2 regions of the Lysinibacillus sp. VIII_CA genome follow, and region 2 is predicted to be linked to the other one. Evidence: riboswitches for the same ligand, from Rfam matches in the RefSeq annotation. Region 2 holds a riboswitch; the other holds the start of a gene.

Region 1 (8,686 bases), on a different contig from region 2:
AAGTACAGTCACTAATAGAAGTATCGAAAAAATACATGCGTGAAGTGGAGAAAGACCGCCTGAAATATCAAGAAGTACTAGAGAAAATTACTGTAAATATTGGTACAATTGAGGGGGGGACGAAATCCAACGTTATCCCAGATTATTGTAAGGTACAGGTCGATTGTCGCTTACCATTCGGTATTACACAAGAAGAAGTAACAGAAATCTTGAAGAATAAATTAGATGCCTTAGACATTGAGTATTCGATCAGACGTTTTGGTTTCAAAAGTGTAGCCAATTATACCCCAGCTGAAAATCCTGTTTGCCAATCGATTGTGGAAAATATTTCATTTGTAACAGGGTTAGAAGCTTATGGTGTCATGCAATGGGCAAGCAGTGATGCTCGACATTTCAGACAGTATGATATTCCGGTTTTACAATATGGGCCAGCCTATTTACCAAGTATTCACGGGTATAATGAAAAAGTGCGTGTTGAGGATATCGTACGCTGTGCAAAAGTATATATTACTGCTGCTATTGATTTCCTCTATCAAAAGTAAGAGATTAGCTACTCTCTTACTTTTGCTAAAGTGATGTCAGGTGCTTATGGCTGTTAAATCTTTCAATTAATTCCCCCTTAAGAGAAAGATTTACAGCCGTTTGTACAGATAAATAGATCAAAAGGATGAGAGATATGCTAAAGACGTTAAATTTATCAATTGAGGTTTTAAAAATGTTTACAAAGGAAAAGCCGGTGTGGGGTGGTCGAGAGTTAGCGATGGCGATGAATATGAATCATACAAATTTATATCGCATTCTTGAAACATTTGAGAATAATGGGTTTATTACAAAAGATCCTGTAACCAAAAAGTACTCCTTGGGTATTGCATTATGGGAAATTGGTATGAATATGTATGATTCATTAAACATAGATCAGCTATGTATGCCTATTCTTGATAACTTAAAGGATGTTACTGGTGAAACCGCTATATTTACAGTTTTGAATGGGTTGGAAGCTTTAACTTTATTAAAAGCAGAGCCTGTGAATAAGGTGAAATTTACTGTTTCAAGAGGAAGTAGATCTCCGCTTTATGTAGGTGCTTCCTACCGTTCGATGCTTGCTTTCCTAAGTGAAGAGCAAATTTCTAAGGTTATTGATGAACCACTAACTGCTTATACAACGAATACGATGACGAATGCAAATGACATACGATTAGAGCTTGAAAAAATTCGTAGTTGTGGCTATGCGATAAGTAACAGTGAATATTCCGTCGATGTATTGGCACTTGCTATGCCTATTTTTAATAGTGACAAAAAGGTCGTAGCTTCTATTACTGTTTCTGGTCCCATCTACCGATTTACAGAACAACGGGTACCAGAATTTTTAGGGCCTTTAACAGAGGCTAGAAATGAAATAGAAGGAATCATTCGTAGATATCATTTAAATTTTAATTAAGGAGTACTATTATGCAGCATTTACATGATATTGCACTGAAGGTATTAAAAGATCATTTAAATGTTCAATCGTCAGAAACGCTTTTAATTTTGACAGATGTTCAAAAGCAAGACTTAGCAACCATCTTTTATAAGGCTGGGCTAACAATAACAGCTAATACAATGTTTATGGTTATGCCGTTATTAGAAAAATCAGGGCAGGAGCCTATTCAAGCAGTTTCATCGCTTATGGCAAATGCTGATGTCTCACTTTGTTTGACCGCTCACTCCTTAACACATACAGTAGCATGCAAAAATGCCTGTGAAAAAGGTGGACGTGTAGCGACAATGCCCGGTATTTCATGGGAAATGCTTGAACAAGGTGCGCTTCATGCGGATGCGCAAGAGATTGAGGAAATGGTAGAAAAGTATGTCCAGCTGCTCGATATGGCGGCAGAAACTCGAATTGTCAAAGATGGTCATGAGCTAATATTTAGTATTGCAAACCGTTTAGGCATTCGTTCAACTGGCGTTATTCGCCAAGCAGGAGAGCATGGTAATATACCCTCGGGTGAATCCTATATTGCGCCGATAGAAACATCTGCAAATGGGGAAATTTTAGTGGATGGTTCGATTGCTAATATTGGTGTCTTAAAGGAACCATTATTATTGAAAATTTCAAACGGACGATTAATAGAAGCTATTGGTCCGGATGGTCCTCGATTGCTGGAGTTACTTGGGGAAGGGAATGGTCGAATCATTGCAGAGTTCGGCATTGGAGCTAATAAAAGTGCCATTTTATGTGGAAATGTACTGGAAGATGAAAAAGTCTATGGGACAATCCATATCGCATTTGGTAGCAATACGCCATTTGGTGGAGCAAATGCAGCGGATGTCCATATTGATTGTGTAGTAAAAAATCCGATTGTTTATTTCGATGGTGAACGAGTAATGTAATGAAAAGCGTGACTTCTTGAGAAGCACGCTTTTTTGCTTGCTTGACCTATATTTAGAGTTGCTTGTTTCTGTATGATTACACTATAGTTAAATTAGATAAGCTAGAGGAAATTGAATGATTTGCACCTAGTGGAAATGCATGGCTAGCAAAGCAGAAATGATAAATTCAATACGCCTATAAGTGTAGGCAATGAAAAAATAACTTCTATTATTCAGCATGAAAGAACGTGAGGTTGAAGATATGTTAACATTTACAGATTTACATGGCCTGCGCGTAGATTTGAGTTTTACGAGAGGTGAGTTTGACGTAGAACCCAAACACGTCCTTGTTTTTTTAAAGCACCAAAATAAGTGGCTATGTACTATTCATAAAAGACGTGGTGTCGAGGTGCCAGGGGGCAAACTGGAGAAAGGCGAAACGCTAGAGGATGCAGCCATAAGGGAAGTGTATGAAGAAACGGGTGTCCGTGTGAAAAATCTTCAATGGTTTGCAGAATATGCGGTTCATGACGACAGCTTATTTTGTAAAACGGTTTTTACAGCACAATTTGCTGGGCAGGAGGACATTGAATTTGATTTAGAAACATCCGGTATGCTGTGGTTAACTGATGAGGAATTTGCCCATCATCCAAACTTAAGCTTTCATATGAAGGATGAGGGAATGGAGAAAATGCTGGAGGAGCTGAAAAGACGTGACAAATAATGGTGATATCGTTGAAAAGCGTGCATATCCTTCACCCAATCCAGCAATACGGTTAACAGAAATCACTTATATATCACAGGGCTTGCGAATAAAAGGACTTTTAGCAGAGCCGAAGACTGAAGGTACATATGATGGCTTTTTATATTTAAGAGGGGGTATGCAAAGCATTGGCATGGTAAGGCCCTCGCGTATTGCCCAATTTGCCGCTCAAGGTTTTATCGTCTTTGCACCTTATTATCGTGGGAATAGAGGTGGCGAAGGCAAGGATGAGTTTGCAGGGGCAGACCGTTATGATGCTGTTTATGCTGTCGATGTACTGAAGCAATTTTGCAACGACAATATACATGTTTTTGGCTTTTCGCGAGGAGGTATCATGGCTCTATGGACAGCTATTTTACGAAGGGATATTACTTCCGTTGTGACATGGGCTGGAGTCTCTGATGCAACGGCCACTTACTGGGAACGTACAGATATGCGACGGATGATGAAGCGCGTTATCGGAGGAACACCCAACCGTGTACCGGAAGCCTATGATGCTCGTACACCTTTATTCGAAGTTGAGCATATAACAGCCCCAGTGTTAATTATTCATGGCTATCAGGATGAGAATGTGGATATAGAGCATGCTAGACAGCTGGCATTTTTTTTAGAGGATGCTCATAAAACATACGAAACATGGTATGACCTTCATTATGCACATCAATACCCACCAGCTAAAAATCGTGAAACCGTTCGTGCTCTTTGTGAATGGATGAAGCAACATTAGAAAATGAAAAAATTAATGCCCCTTCCTTTACATAGCTATCATCTGGAGATGAATAGTATTCTAAAGGAAGGGGCGTTTAATTATTTTGTATAAGTTTCCAAGAATTGTTGAATCGTTTCCCAATAGAGCTCGCCTGCTAAGCTTTCCGCACCACCGTGACCAGCCCCTTCGACCATTAACTTTTGTTTCGGTACATTTGCTGCTTCATATACGTCATCCAACATGGTCGAAGGAACAAAAGTATCGTTGTCTCCATGAATAAACAGCATAGGGGTTTTCGATTTTGCCACTTGATCAACAGCACTAGCTTCTGCTAGTGTATAGCCTGCTTTTAGTTTAGTTACGACCGAAGAGAATTGCATAATTGGGAAAGAAGGTAAGTGAAAGATGGCTTGTAACTGATAGGAAAATTCATCCCATACGGAAGAATACCCGCAATCCTCAATAATTGCCTTTACATTTGAGGGCAAATCCTCGCCTGAAGCCATCATGACAGTGGCTCCTCCCATCGAAACCCCAAATAGAACGATTTCAGCATCTTCATTCATATTTACAATGTCGTCAATCCATGAAACCACATCAAAACGATCATGCCACCCCATGCCGATATAATCACCTTCACTTTGACCATGTCCTCTTGCATCGGGAATGAGTACATGATAGCCCATATCATAAAATTGTTTAGCATACTTAGTCATTTGTGTACCATCACTTGAATAGCCATGAAAGATAATTGCCCATTTGTCTGTGGGATGGCTGTTTTGGATAGAGTATGCATGCAGCTTAAGGGAATCAAAGGATGGAATTGACTTCTCCTCAGAATGCTTGTTAAACCATTGCTCACGTGCCTCTTTCTCTCGAGCTTCATCTGAATTGCTATCGATTAGATTGTGGGGGGCATCTAGAACTGCTGTTTTATCAGTATCAGGATTTAATGCCAGATTATAAAAGTAGTTGCCTGCAAAAAAACCAGCACCAATAATTAATGCCAATAATATAGTAATTAATGCTACTAGTAATTTGTATTTTCTTTTCATATGTATCTCCTATATTAGCTTCTGTTTATGTATGGGAAAGAAAAAGAGAACGAATCATATCGTTCCCTTTTCTTGTTCTAGTTGTTATTTTAATGGACCACCAAGTGTAGTAATGGCTTCCGAAACGTTTGCAAATTTCTTGAAGTTTTCGTTGAATAAGCCTGCAAGTTCAGCAGCTTTAGCATCGTATGCAGCTTTATCTGCCCATGCTTCACGAGGATTTAACACTTGCGAAGGTACACCTTCAACTGCTGTTGGGATGTGTAAGCCAAAGACAGCATCTTGTGTCGTTTCAACATTTGTTAATTTACCATCGATAGCTGCACGTACCATTGTACGTGTATAAGAAAGCTTCATACGGCTACCAGTACCATATTCGCCACCAGTCCAACCAGTGTTCACTAGGTATACTTGTGCGCCATGTTCATCAATTTTTTGACCTAACATTTCTGCATACACTGTTGCAGGAAGTGGAAGGAATGGAGAACCGAAGCAAGTAGAGAATACTGGTTCTGGCTCTGTTACACCACGTTCAGTTCCAGCAAGTTTTGAAGTGAAACCACTTAAGAAGTGATACATAGCTTGCTCTTTTGTTAATTTGCTGATAGGAGGTAATACGCCAAACGCATCAGCTGTTAGGAAAATGATTGTTTTTGGATGACCTGCTACAGATGGATCAACAATATTTTCGATGTATTGGATTGGATAAGCTACACGTGTATTTTCTGTTAATGAGCCATCATCATAGTCACAAATACGAGTTTCTGGATCAACAGCTACGTTTTCTAAAACAGAACCGAAGCGGATTGCATTGTAGATTTCTGGTTCTTTCTCAGCAGAAAGGTTGATCGTTTTTGCATAGCAACCCCCCTCAATGTTGAATACTCCATTATCAGACCAACCATGTTCATCGTCACCGATTAGCTTACGGTCTGGATCAGCGGATAATGTCGTTTTACCAGTACCAGATAAACCGAAGAATAATGCTACATCGCCAGCTTCACCAACGTTTGCTGAACAGTGCATAGAAAGGATTCCTTGTTGTGGTAATAAGTAGTTCATAATTCCGAAAATAGATTTTTTCATTTCACCAGCATATTCAGTACCACCAATTAAGATAATTTTCTTTTCAAGTGATACAATGATGAATGTTTCAGAAGCAGTACCGTCAACCGCAGGATCTGCTTTAAAGTTAGGAGCTGAGATGACAGTGAAGTCTGCAACATGCGAAGCTAATTCTTCTTTAGTCGGACGGATAAATAATTGATGAGCGAAAAGGTTGTGCCAAGCGTATTCATTAATCACTTGGATGCTTAATTGTGAATCTTTGTCAGCACCAGCAAAACCTTTGAATACGAATAATTCATCACGTTCTTTTAAATATTTTATTACTTTTACATACAGATTATCGAACACTTCAGAGGAAATTGGTTGATTGACTTTACCCCAGTCAATTTGATCTTTTGTGCTTTCTTCTTCTACTGTATATTTATCTTTAGGTGAACGACCAGTGTATTTGCCAGTTTCTGCACGAACTGCGCCATCTACTGTTAACATTGCCTCACCACGAGAAGTAGCTTTTTCTGCTAATTGTGGTACTGAAAGTTGAACATTAATGTTACCGCCGTTTAATAATTCCTTCAGTTCGTTTGCAATTTCTACTGAATTCATCGATTAAATACCATCCTTTTTTATAGTATTCCCTTGGTTTAGAGGGATTTTTTCTTAATTTCAAAAATAGTATAACACAATGGGTTAAATAATCTATACTAATTAAGAAATTATTTTAGAGTTTTTATTACTTTTCAATAAACTGACAAAAAATAATGTTTTTCGAGTAGAAAACATTCAATGCTACAGTAAATTGTCTAAAATTTGAGCCACACATATGTTACCACAAGAAGCTAGGTATGTTGTAGGGATTAAATTTCTTCTATTTACATCATCACCCAAGTATGAAAATTTTATGGTGATAATTTTGTTCTTCCTTTCTATACAGTAATACATAAGAAAATATTTGACAACGATTGACCTTTTCAGTAACATGAAAATTGAACGGATACTCTTATCCCGAGCTGGTGGAGGGTCAGGCCCTGTGAAACCCGGCAACCTGCATGTATTATTTCACAACATGCGTTGGTGCCAACCTGATGCAAGGGAAAATCCCTTGAACGATAAGAGTGAAAGGTAACGAAGTCATTATTCCTTTCCTCATGTATAGTAACGTGAGAAAAGGATTTTTTTATTGTTAAAAATTAATGTAAAGGTAAGTATATGTAGTTCTTTCCTTATTATAATGACGGGTCTTTCGAAATCCTCGTGTTTTTAAGTAGCAGTTATTTTTTCTCGTAAAGTGAAATGACAACAACAGCGGCTTGAGAGAGTTCAATCCTTAGGAGCGGACTTGACATGGGTAATGAGTACCGTACAAATACTTTTTGTAAGAGTAATAGGAGGAAAACTAAATGACAAACCGTCGACTGTTTACATCAGAAAGTGTAACAGAAGGGCATCCAGATAAAATCTGTGACCAGATTTCGGATGCCATTTTAGATGCTATTTTAGCAGAAGATCCAAATGCACGTGTAGCGTGCGAGACAACTGTAACAACAGGATTAGTATTAGTAGCAGGAGAAATCACTACTTCTACTTATGTAGATATTAAAGGCATTGTACGTGATACTGTGGCGGAAATTGGATACACACGTGGTAAATATGGCTTTGATGCTGAAAACTTAGCAGTACTTGTAGCAATTGGTGAGCAATCTCCAGATATTGCCCAAGGCGTTGACCAAGCTTTAGAGGCCCGTGAGGGTTCTATGACAGATGCAGATATTGAAGCGATTGGTGCAGGAGACCAAGGCTTAATGTTTGGCTATGCATGTAATGAAACACCCGAGTTAATGCCATTACCAATTAGCTTAGCTCATAAATTAGCACGTCGTTTAACAGAAGTTCGTAAATCTGGGGAGTTAGCTTATTTACGCCCAGATGGTAAAACACAAGTAACAATTGAGTATGATGACAATAACGTACCTGTTCGTGTCGATACAATTGTTATTTCAACTCAGCATGATGAAGAAGCAACACTTGAACAAATTCAGGCCGATCTAAAACAATTCGTGATTGCTCCTGTAGTGCCAAGCGAATTATTAGATACAAACACAAAATACTTTATCAATCCAACTGGCCGTTTCGTAATTGGCGGACCAAAAGGAGATGCTGGTTTAACGGGCCGTAAAATCATTGTTGATACATACGGTGGTTATGCACGACATGGTGGTGGTGCATTCTCAGGTAAGGATGCAACAAAAGTAGACCGTTCAGCTGCCTATGCGGCACGTTATGTAGCTAAAAATATTGTAGCAGCTGGTTTAGCAGAACGCGCTGAAGTACAGTTGGCTTATGCAATTGGCGTTGCACAGCCTGTTTCCATTGCTGTAGATACATTTGGTACAGGAAAAGTGACGGAAAGCAAAATTGTAGAATGGGTTCGTGAGCTATTTGATTTACGCCCAGCAGGTATCATTAAAATGCTTAATCTTCGTCGTCCAATTTATAAACAAACTGCAGCTTATGGACACTTTGGTCGTACAGATGTAAACGTCCCATGGGAACAAACTGATAAAGCTGACGCATTACGCATAAAAGTACAGCTGTAAACTATTGTGCTAAAGTGCTGAAGTCTTTAGAAAATTATTCTAATGTATTATGAACAAAAGGGGCTTTTCTGCCCCTTTTGTTTTTTTGCAAAAATACCTCGCCCTTATTCCTTGAACAAATAGTGTCATGGAAAGCGAGGAATTT
Region 2 (8,686 bases):
TTATTATGGGGGATATTTGCTCCAACATTAATTTATTCTGCTCAGCTATACGGTGAAATTGCAGACGATATTGTGGCTATTGATAATGCGATGAAATGGGGATTCGGCTGGCAACAAGGACCATTTGAAATTTGGGATGCTATTGGCGTGAAAGAAGCTGTCGCAAAAATGGAGACAGAAGGTCGAGAAGTACCTGCCTTTGTAAAAGAGATGATAGCCAATGGGTTTGAAACTTTCTATTCCGATATAGATGGTGACTTGGCTTACTATAATGGGTCGGAGTATGTTAAAGTGCCTGTCAATGAAAAGGAAATCGATTTAAAACGATATAAGAAAAAACATGGCGTGATTAAATCCAATACAGGTGCTAGTTTAATAGACTTAGGTGATGGAATTGCATTATTAGAGTTCCATTCACAGTCAAATGCTATAGGCTTGGATATTATTCAAATGATAAACTTTGCCATCGATGAGGTAGAAGCTAATTATAAGGGCTTAGTGATAGGAAACCAGGGGAAAAACTTCTGTGTTGGTGCAAATCTAGGAATGATTTTAGTCGAAGCACAGGATGATAATATCTTTGAACTAGACTTTGTCATTAAGGCTTTCCAAGATGCGATGCAAAAAATTAAATATTCACGTAAGCCGGTTGTGGCGGCTCCGTTTGCGATGACATTAGGTGGTGGTGCAGAGGTTTGCTTACCTGCTGCACATATCCAGGCAACGATGGAAACATATATGGGCTTAGTAGAAGTAGGCGTTGGATTAATTCCAGGTGGCGGAGGGAATAAAGCGCTTTATCAAAAATTCCTAAAGGGTCTACCAAATGGTGTAGAAATAGACTATCAACATATTGCAAATAAAGTATTTGAAACAATTGCCATGGCGAAAGTTTCAACATCTGGTGAGGAAGCACGTGAAAATAACTTCTTAAACTTCGCAGATGGAATTTCTGTTAACCCAGACCATCAATTATATGACGCGAAACAAGCGGCTTTAGCACTTTATGAAGCAGGCTATCAACCACCTGTCCCAACAAAAGTTCCTGTGGTTGGTGCATCAGGCTACGGTACATTACTCATTGGTGCGCAAGGTATGTATGAGTCAGGCTTTATCAGTAAGCATGATTTGAAAATTGCTAAAAAGCTAGCTTATGTGATTGCGGGTGGTAAGGTTCCATATGGCACATTAGTAGATGAACAGTATCTATTAAACTTAGAGCGTGAGGCATTCCTTAGCCTTGTTGCTGATCCACTTTCACAGCAAAGAATGCAACATATGCTGTTAAAGGGGAAACCACTTCGTAACTAATGGACGAAATAGACAAAACTTGCACATGAAACAAAGGGGGATTATACGATGCGTGAAGCCGTTATTGTAGCAGGAGCACGAACTCCAATTGGAAAAGCAAAAAAAGGTTCTTTAGCAACAGTAAGACCAGATGACTTTGGTGCTGCCGTTGTCAAAGAAACATTAAAAAGAGCAGGCTATGAGGGACCGATAGATGATTTAATTTTAGGCTGTGCTATGCCAGAAGCAGAACAGGGGATGAATGTAGCTCGTAGCATCGGTGCACTTGCCGGACTACCAGATACAACTCCTGCACTAACCATTAATAGATTTTGTTCTTCGGGTCTACAGGCGATTGCCTATGCAGCTGAGCGAATCATGCTCGGGCACTCAAAGGCCATCCTCGCTGGTGGTGTTGAATCAATGAGTATGGTACCAATGGTGGGGAACACGCCCCGCTTAAATCCAACGTTAGCTGAAACAGCTCCACAATATTATATGGGAATGGGGCATACAGCTGAGGAAGTAGCTCGTCAATACAATGTAAGTCGCGAAGATCAAGATGCTTTTGCTGTTCGCTCACATGCACTTGCTGAAAAGGCAATTAAAGAAGGTAAATTTAATGATGAGATTGTACCTATAGAAGTGGAACAACATTATGTTGATGAGAACAATAAGCCACAGGTGAAAAAATTCACTTTCAGCATGGATGAGGGTGTCCGTTCAGGTACATCGGTTGAAGGTTTAGCGAAGCTTCGTCCAGCTTTCCATGTGAAAGGGAGTGTGACAGCAGGGAACGCTTCTCAAACATCTGATGGTGCAGCAGCTGTATTGGTAATGGAGCGTGAAGAGGCAGTCAAGCAAGGTTTAACACCAATGGCAAAATTCCTAGGTTTTGCAGTGGGTGGTGTACCACCTGAAGTAATGGGGATTGGTCCCATTGTGGCGGTACCAAAAGCGTTAGAAATCGCAGGTTTATCAATAGATGCGATTGATCTATGGGAAATCAATGAAGCATTTGCATCGCAATCCTTACAGGTGGTCCGTCATTTAGGCATCGACCAAGATAAGGTCAATGTAAATGGTGGAGCTATCGCATTAGGACATCCACTTGGTGCAACGGGTGCTATTTTAACACTAAAACTTATTCATGAATTAAAGCGTCAAGGTAAGAAATATGGCGTGGTAACTATGTGTATTGGTGGCGGCATGGGAGCCGCTGGAGTATTTGAAATTCTATAATTTTTCACTAGATCAGCTTGAGGTGTACTGTTTCCGGTTGCCTCCGAGCAAGTATATTTCAAGCTTTTCTATATATATATTTGTCTTCACTCAGCAAAAGGTTTTTGGACCAAAATGAAAGCGTCAGAAACCTTCTCTAAAAGGTAGGAGAGTAGGCTGAATAAAAATCAAGCCTCTGAGCAAATACTACAGATTTTGAAGAGGCAGCATTCAATAGGGGATTAAACTATCAAAATAGATAAATTGGGAGGATTTTATATGACTGAAAAAACAACGGATTTCATTAAAGGCGGCGGATTTCTAATTGAAGATGTGGAATTAGATCGTGTGTTTACACCTGAAGATTTCACTGACGAGCATAAAATGATTGCCAAAACAACAGAAGAATATGTAGCAAATGAAGTTTTACCTGTAGTTGAAAATTTAGAGCATCATGAATTCGAGCACTCAGTACGTCTCCTTAAAAGTGCTGGTGAATTAGGCTTGCTTGGAGCAGATGTGCCAGAAGAATACGAAGGACTAGGCTTAGATAAAGTTTCTTCAGCATTAATTGCAGAAAAAATGTCTGTAGCAGGTGGTTTCTCCATTACTCATGGTGCACATGTAGGGATTGGCTCATTACCAATCGTGCTATTCGGTGACGAGAATCAGAAGAAAAAATATTTACCTAAGCTTGCCTCGGGTGAATTAATTGCTGCTTATGCTTTAACAGAGCCAGGTTCAGGCTCGGATGCTTTAGGGGCAAAAACAACTGCGAAACTAAACGATGCAGGCACACATTATATTTTAAATGGTGAAAAGCAATGGATTACAAATGCGGGCTTTGCAGATGTATTTGTTGTTTATGCTAAAATTGATGGTGATAAGTTCTCTGCCTTTATTGTGGAACGTACATTCAATGGTGTTTCAGTCGGTCCTGAGGAGAAGAAAATGGGGATTAAGTCTTCATCTACCCGTACACTTGTGTTAGAAGATGCAGAAGTGCCAGTAGAAAATTTATTAGGTGAAATTGGTCGTGGGCATGTCATTGCCTTCAATATATTAAATATCGGTCGCTATAAACTAGGGGTTGGAACAATTGGTGGATCAAAACGCGCATTTGAGCTAGCGGTACAATATACAAACCAACGTCAGCAATTTAAAACAAAGCTATCTGACTTCAACCTAACAAAAGAAAAATTATCAACAATGGCTTCTCATTTGTATGCATCAGAGTCATTAAACTATCGTACTGTGGGTTTATTTGAAGACCGTTTAAGCCAGCTAAGCCCAGAGGAGCAAAAGGAAGGAAAAGTGATTGCAGGTGCTATCGCTGAATATGCGATTGAATGCTCCATTGCTAAAGTATTTGGATCAGAAACATTAGATTATATTGCAGATGAAGCTGTACAATTACACGGCGGTTATGGCTTCATGGCTGAATATGAGGTAGAGCGTATATACCGTGATTCTCGTATTAATCGAATTTTTGAAGGTACAAATGAAATTAATCGCATGATTGTACCAGGTACATTTATGAAAAAGGCACTAAAAGGTGAGCTGCCATTATTACAGGTTGCGCAAAATTTACAGCAAGAGCTTCTAATGCTAATGCCAGAGGATATCGGCACTGAGCCACTAGCTCAGGAAAAATACTTAGTGAAAAATGCCAAGAAGATTGCTGTATTAGCTGCAGGCTTAGCCGCACAACGCTTTGGTGCGAAGCTTGATCAAGAGCAAGAAGTATTAGTGAATATTGCTAATATCGCTAATCAATTATTTGCAATGGAATCAGCTGTATTACGCACAGAAAAAGCGATTGCTCGTGATGGCGTTGAAAAAGCACATCAAAAATTGCTATACACTCAAATTTTCTGCCAAGAAGCATTTGTAGAAATCGAAAAAGAAGCAAAAGATACAATTCTGGCTTCCGCAGATGGTGATGCAGCACGTATGACATTATCTGCATTACGTAAATTAACACGTAATAATCCATACAACCTCATTACGAAGAAACGTGAAGCATCTGTGAAATTAATTGAAGCAGAAAAATATATCGTTTAATCGTAGGAAAATGCTAGCTATCCGTAAGTGGGTAGCTAGTTTTTTATTGTGCCAAATAAATTATTTGTCAAAGTAACGGATAAAAATACAAAATGGATGGATAGACTTACGGAAATGAGCGAAGTTCCACCATTCTCGATGATTATGATGGTATACTACAGAAAAAGACAGCAAAGGAGCATTTTAATGACGATTCAATTTTTCCATTATCCCAAATGTACAACATGTAAAAAAGCGCAAAAGTGGTTAAATGATCATGACGTTTCCTATGAAGAGGTACATATCGTAGAGCAGCCGCCAACAAAGGATGAAATAACAGCTTTATGGCAAGTCAGTGGTCTTCCTTTGAAGAAGTTTTTTAATACTTCAGGCATGAAATATCGTGACCTTGGTTTGAAGGACAAGCTAGCTGATATGACTGAGGAAGAACAGCTTGAGCTACTTGCTTCGGATGGGATGTTAATAAAACGTCCACTCGTAACAGATGGAAAAAAAGTAACTTTAGGGTTTAAAGAATCCGATTTTGAGCAAGCTTGGATATAGCCGTTTTTATTCTTGTTTTTATAGGAGAAGTATGGCACACTGAAAGTGAATATATTACATAATTATGGAGGGGTTTTTTGCATGAGCACACCGAAAGACTTACGTTACTCTGAAGAGCATGAATGGGTTAAAGTAGAAGATGGAAAAGTACGTATTGGTATTACGCACTTCGCACAATCTGAATTAGGAGATATCGTTTTCGTTGAGCTTCCACAAGTTGGCGATGAAATCAAAACGGATGATCCATTCGGTAGCGTAGAATCAGTAAAAACTGTTTCTGAATTATATGCACCAATCTCAGGTACTGTAGTTGAAGTTAATGCAGATTTAGAAGATAGCCCAGAATTCGTTAATGAATCACCATATGAAAAAGCATGGATGATCGTCGTAGAGCCTGCTGATGCATCAGAAGTTGATAAACTTATGACAGCAGAACAATACGAAGAGATGACAGCAGAATAAGACAAGCCATAATCAAAAAACGTCGGAAACTACCGGCGTTTTTTATTATATAATAACGTATAAGTGGGAATGTCTAAATGGAGGTGGCGTAATGTTCGATGGGAAATGCTTGATAGTAGAAGGACGCTCAGATAAGCTACAAATTGAGCCAATTTTAAACGAGAATGTTACAATACTATGTACGAATGGAACAATTGGTGTGCATCAATTAGAAGAGCTAATCGATCCCTATGAGGGCTATGAGCTATTTACCTTTTTTGATGCCGATACTTCAGGCGATAAGCTACGTGCATTAATGGACAGACATTATCCTGAAGCAGAGCATTTACGAACAATGCCAACATATAAGGAAGTAGAAACGACACCTAGAAAAGTGTTAGCCATGATTTTACTTCGTGCGCATTTCTCAATCCATAATGAATATATTTTGTAAGGTTGCGTGAACTAAATGGAAGAATGGTCGAAAGAGCAGTGGGAAACGGCATTACAGTCCGGAGAAAAAGCTGCGTTTTATTTATATACACCGATGTGCGGTACTTGTGCAGTGGCATCAAAAATGATGTCAATTGTAGAACAACTATTACCTCACCTAAAGCTAGGGAAAGCAAATATTAATTTTTTGGAGCAAATTGCTTTTGAGCATCAAATTGAAAGCGTTCCGTGCTTACTTGTTTGTGACGGTGGCAAAGTGACAGAAAAGATTTATGCTTTTCAATCCGTACCTTTTTTGTACGAATTGTTAAAAAAATTAATTGACTGAACTTTATTAGCGTGGTAAAGTAACAAATATATTACTAAAACATTAAATATATCGAACTCTTATGAAGAGCGGCGGAGGGAAGTGCCCTATGAAGCCCGGCAACCATCACATAGTGAAAAGGTGCCAAATCACCCAAAGATTTTTCTTTGAAAGATGAGAGAACGGTTCAACGTATAATACGTGACCCCTTCTACTTGTCTATAAGTGGAGGGGTTTTTTTATATAAGAAAAGGAGTATTCGCTATGATACAGCTTCAAAATATAACGAAGAAATACAAAACAGCAAATGGCGAATTAACGGCAGTCAAAGATGTTAACCTGACTATTAATAAGGGTGAAATTTTTGGCATTATCGGCTATAGTGGCGCTGGTAAAAGTACGATGATTCGTTTACTTAATGGCTTAGAGAAACCAACAACAGGAACAGTAACAGTGAACAATCAGGCTTTTTCATCGATTAAAGGTCAAAAGCTTAGAGCAGCTAGACAAAAGGTTAGTATGATTTTTCAACATTTCAACCTACTTTGGTCACGAACAGTTGCAGAAAACATTGCCTTCCCATTAGAAATCGCAGGTGTATCAAAAGCTCAACGTGAGGCACGGGTGAAGGAATTGATAGCACTTGTTGGCCTAGAAGGTCGTGATCAAGCATATCCATCACAGCTCTCTGGTGGACAAAAGCAACGTGTAGGGATTGCGCGAGCATTAGCCAATAATCCAGAGGTTTTACTATGTGATGAGGCTACATCTGCTCTAGACCCTGAGACAACAGATGCCATTCTTGATTTACTGGTGGATATTAATGAACGTTTAGGGTTAACGATTGTCCTCATTACTCATGAAATGCATGTCATCCGCAAGATTTGTCATCGTGTAGCAGTGATGGAGGCAGGCGAAATTGTAGAGCGTGGAGAAGTATTGCAAGTTTTCCAGGCTCCTCAGGCTGCCATTACTAAGAAATTTGTAGCGCAAATTACCAATACAAAGGAAACACAGGATACAGTAGAACAAATCAAAGCAAATTATCCAACTGGACAACTTGTCAAATTGATTTTTGTTGGTGAAAAAACAGAACAGCCAGTTATTTCACATCTAGTAAAGCAATTCGATGTGGAAGTAAGCATTGTACATGGGAATATTTCGCAAACCAAAAATGGTGCATATGGTACTCTCATTGTGCAAATTGATGGGTCGAAAGCAAACGTGACTGAAGCCTTAAGCTATTTAAATACAGTGGAAGTGCAAACGGAGGTGATTGCAGATGCTAACTAATCTCTTTCCGAATGTAGACTGGGATAGCATGTGGCAGGCTACATATGAAACATTATATATGACGGCCATTTCAACAGTTATTACATTTATTCTAGGGTTAGCCATTGGGATTGTCCTGTTTTTAACTAGTCCGAATCAGTTATGGGCTAATAAAATTGTTAGTTTTTTAACAGGGTCACTCGTTAATATATTCCGTTCTATTCCATTTATCGTGTTAATTATTTTATTAATTCCATTTACTAAGTTTTTACTTGGTACAATCCGTGGAGCCAATGCTGCTTTACCTGCTTTAATTATCGGTGCGGCTCCGTTCTATGCACGTATGGTATTAATTGCGCTACGAGAAATTGATAAGGGTGTTATTGAAGCAGCTCGTTCAATGGGGGCTAAAACAGCCACAATTATTTGGAAAGTACTGATCCCTGAATCATTACCAGCACTCATTTCGGGTATTACTGTTACGGCTGTAGCACTTGTCGGTTATACAGCAATGGCAGGGATAATCGGTGCAGGGGGTCTCGGGAACTTAGCCTTCCTAGACGGTTTCCAAAGAAATCGCCAAGATGTGACATTAATGGCAACTATTTTGATCTTAGTAGTAGTCTTTATCATCCAATGGATAGGTGATTTCATTACAGAAAAAATTGATAAACGTTAATAAAACTGAGGTTATTCCGGTTCTTACCGCTAACATATTTTCATTAAAATAAAGGGAGTGTCATACATGAAAAAGTTATTAACAGGATTATTTTTATCAATACTTGTACTAGCATTAGCAGCTTGCGGTACTGATAAAAAAGAGGATTCAAATGCAGCATCTGGTGATAAAACAGATAGTAAAGAAAACGTTACTTTAACAGTGGGAGCTTCTAATACACCACATGCAGTAATTTTAGATAAAGCAAAACCGATTTTAGCTGAGAAAGGTATTGACCTTAAAGTAGAAACATATACAGACTATGTACTACCAAACCAAGATTTAGAATCAAAAGAGTTGGATGCAAATTACTTCCAACATATTCCGTATTTAGAGTTGCAAATTAAAGACAATGGCTATGATTTCGTCAATGCTGG

Evidence for each region. A riboswitch is a leader RNA that binds a small molecule or an ion and turns the genes downstream of it on or off. The one in region 2 is predicted to bind S-adenosylmethionine.
Region 1: another riboswitch for S-adenosylmethionine. It lies ahead of metK (methionine adenosyltransferase); the one in region 2 lies ahead of ACP3VS_RS12270 (methionine ABC transporter ATP-binding protein).

The regions. Positions count from the first base shown of each region.
Region 1 is NZ_JBNFXM010000002.1:27,227-35,912, forward strand. It holds gene ACP3VS_RS03470 (M20 family metallopeptidase) at 1-542, shown strand, start outside; gene ACP3VS_RS03475 (IclR family transcriptional regulator) at 677-1,438, shown strand; gene ACP3VS_RS03480 (aminopeptidase) at 1,450-2,373, shown strand; gene ACP3VS_RS03485 (NUDIX domain-containing protein) at 2,615-3,076, shown strand; gene ACP3VS_RS03490 (alpha/beta hydrolase family protein) at 3,066-3,842, shown strand; gene ACP3VS_RS03495 (alpha/beta hydrolase) at 3,923-4,879, opposite strand; gene pckA (phosphoenolpyruvate carboxykinase (ATP)) at 4,964-6,550, opposite strand; SAM riboswitch class I at 6,942-7,060, shown strand; gene metK (methionine adenosyltransferase) at 7,345-8,541, shown strand.
Region 2 is NZ_JBNFXM010000007.1:182,992-191,677, forward strand. It holds gene ACP3VS_RS12235 (3-hydroxyacyl-CoA dehydrogenase/enoyl-CoA hydratase family protein) at 1-1,311, shown strand, start outside; gene ACP3VS_RS12240 (acetyl-CoA C-acetyltransferase) at 1,360-2,532, shown strand; gene ACP3VS_RS12245 (acyl-CoA dehydrogenase family protein) at 2,791-4,575, shown strand; gene ACP3VS_RS12250 (arsenate reductase family protein) at 4,762-5,118, shown strand; gene gcvH (glycine cleavage system protein GcvH) at 5,200-5,580, shown strand; gene ACP3VS_RS12260 (hypothetical protein) at 5,672-6,013, shown strand; gene ACP3VS_RS12265 (thioredoxin family protein) at 6,029-6,340, shown strand; SAM riboswitch class I at 6,397-6,500, shown strand; gene ACP3VS_RS12270 (methionine ABC transporter ATP-binding protein) at 6,584-7,612, shown strand; gene ACP3VS_RS12275 (methionine ABC transporter permease) at 7,602-8,270, shown strand; gene ACP3VS_RS12280 (MetQ/NlpA family ABC transporter substrate-binding protein) at 8,337-8,686, shown strand, end outside.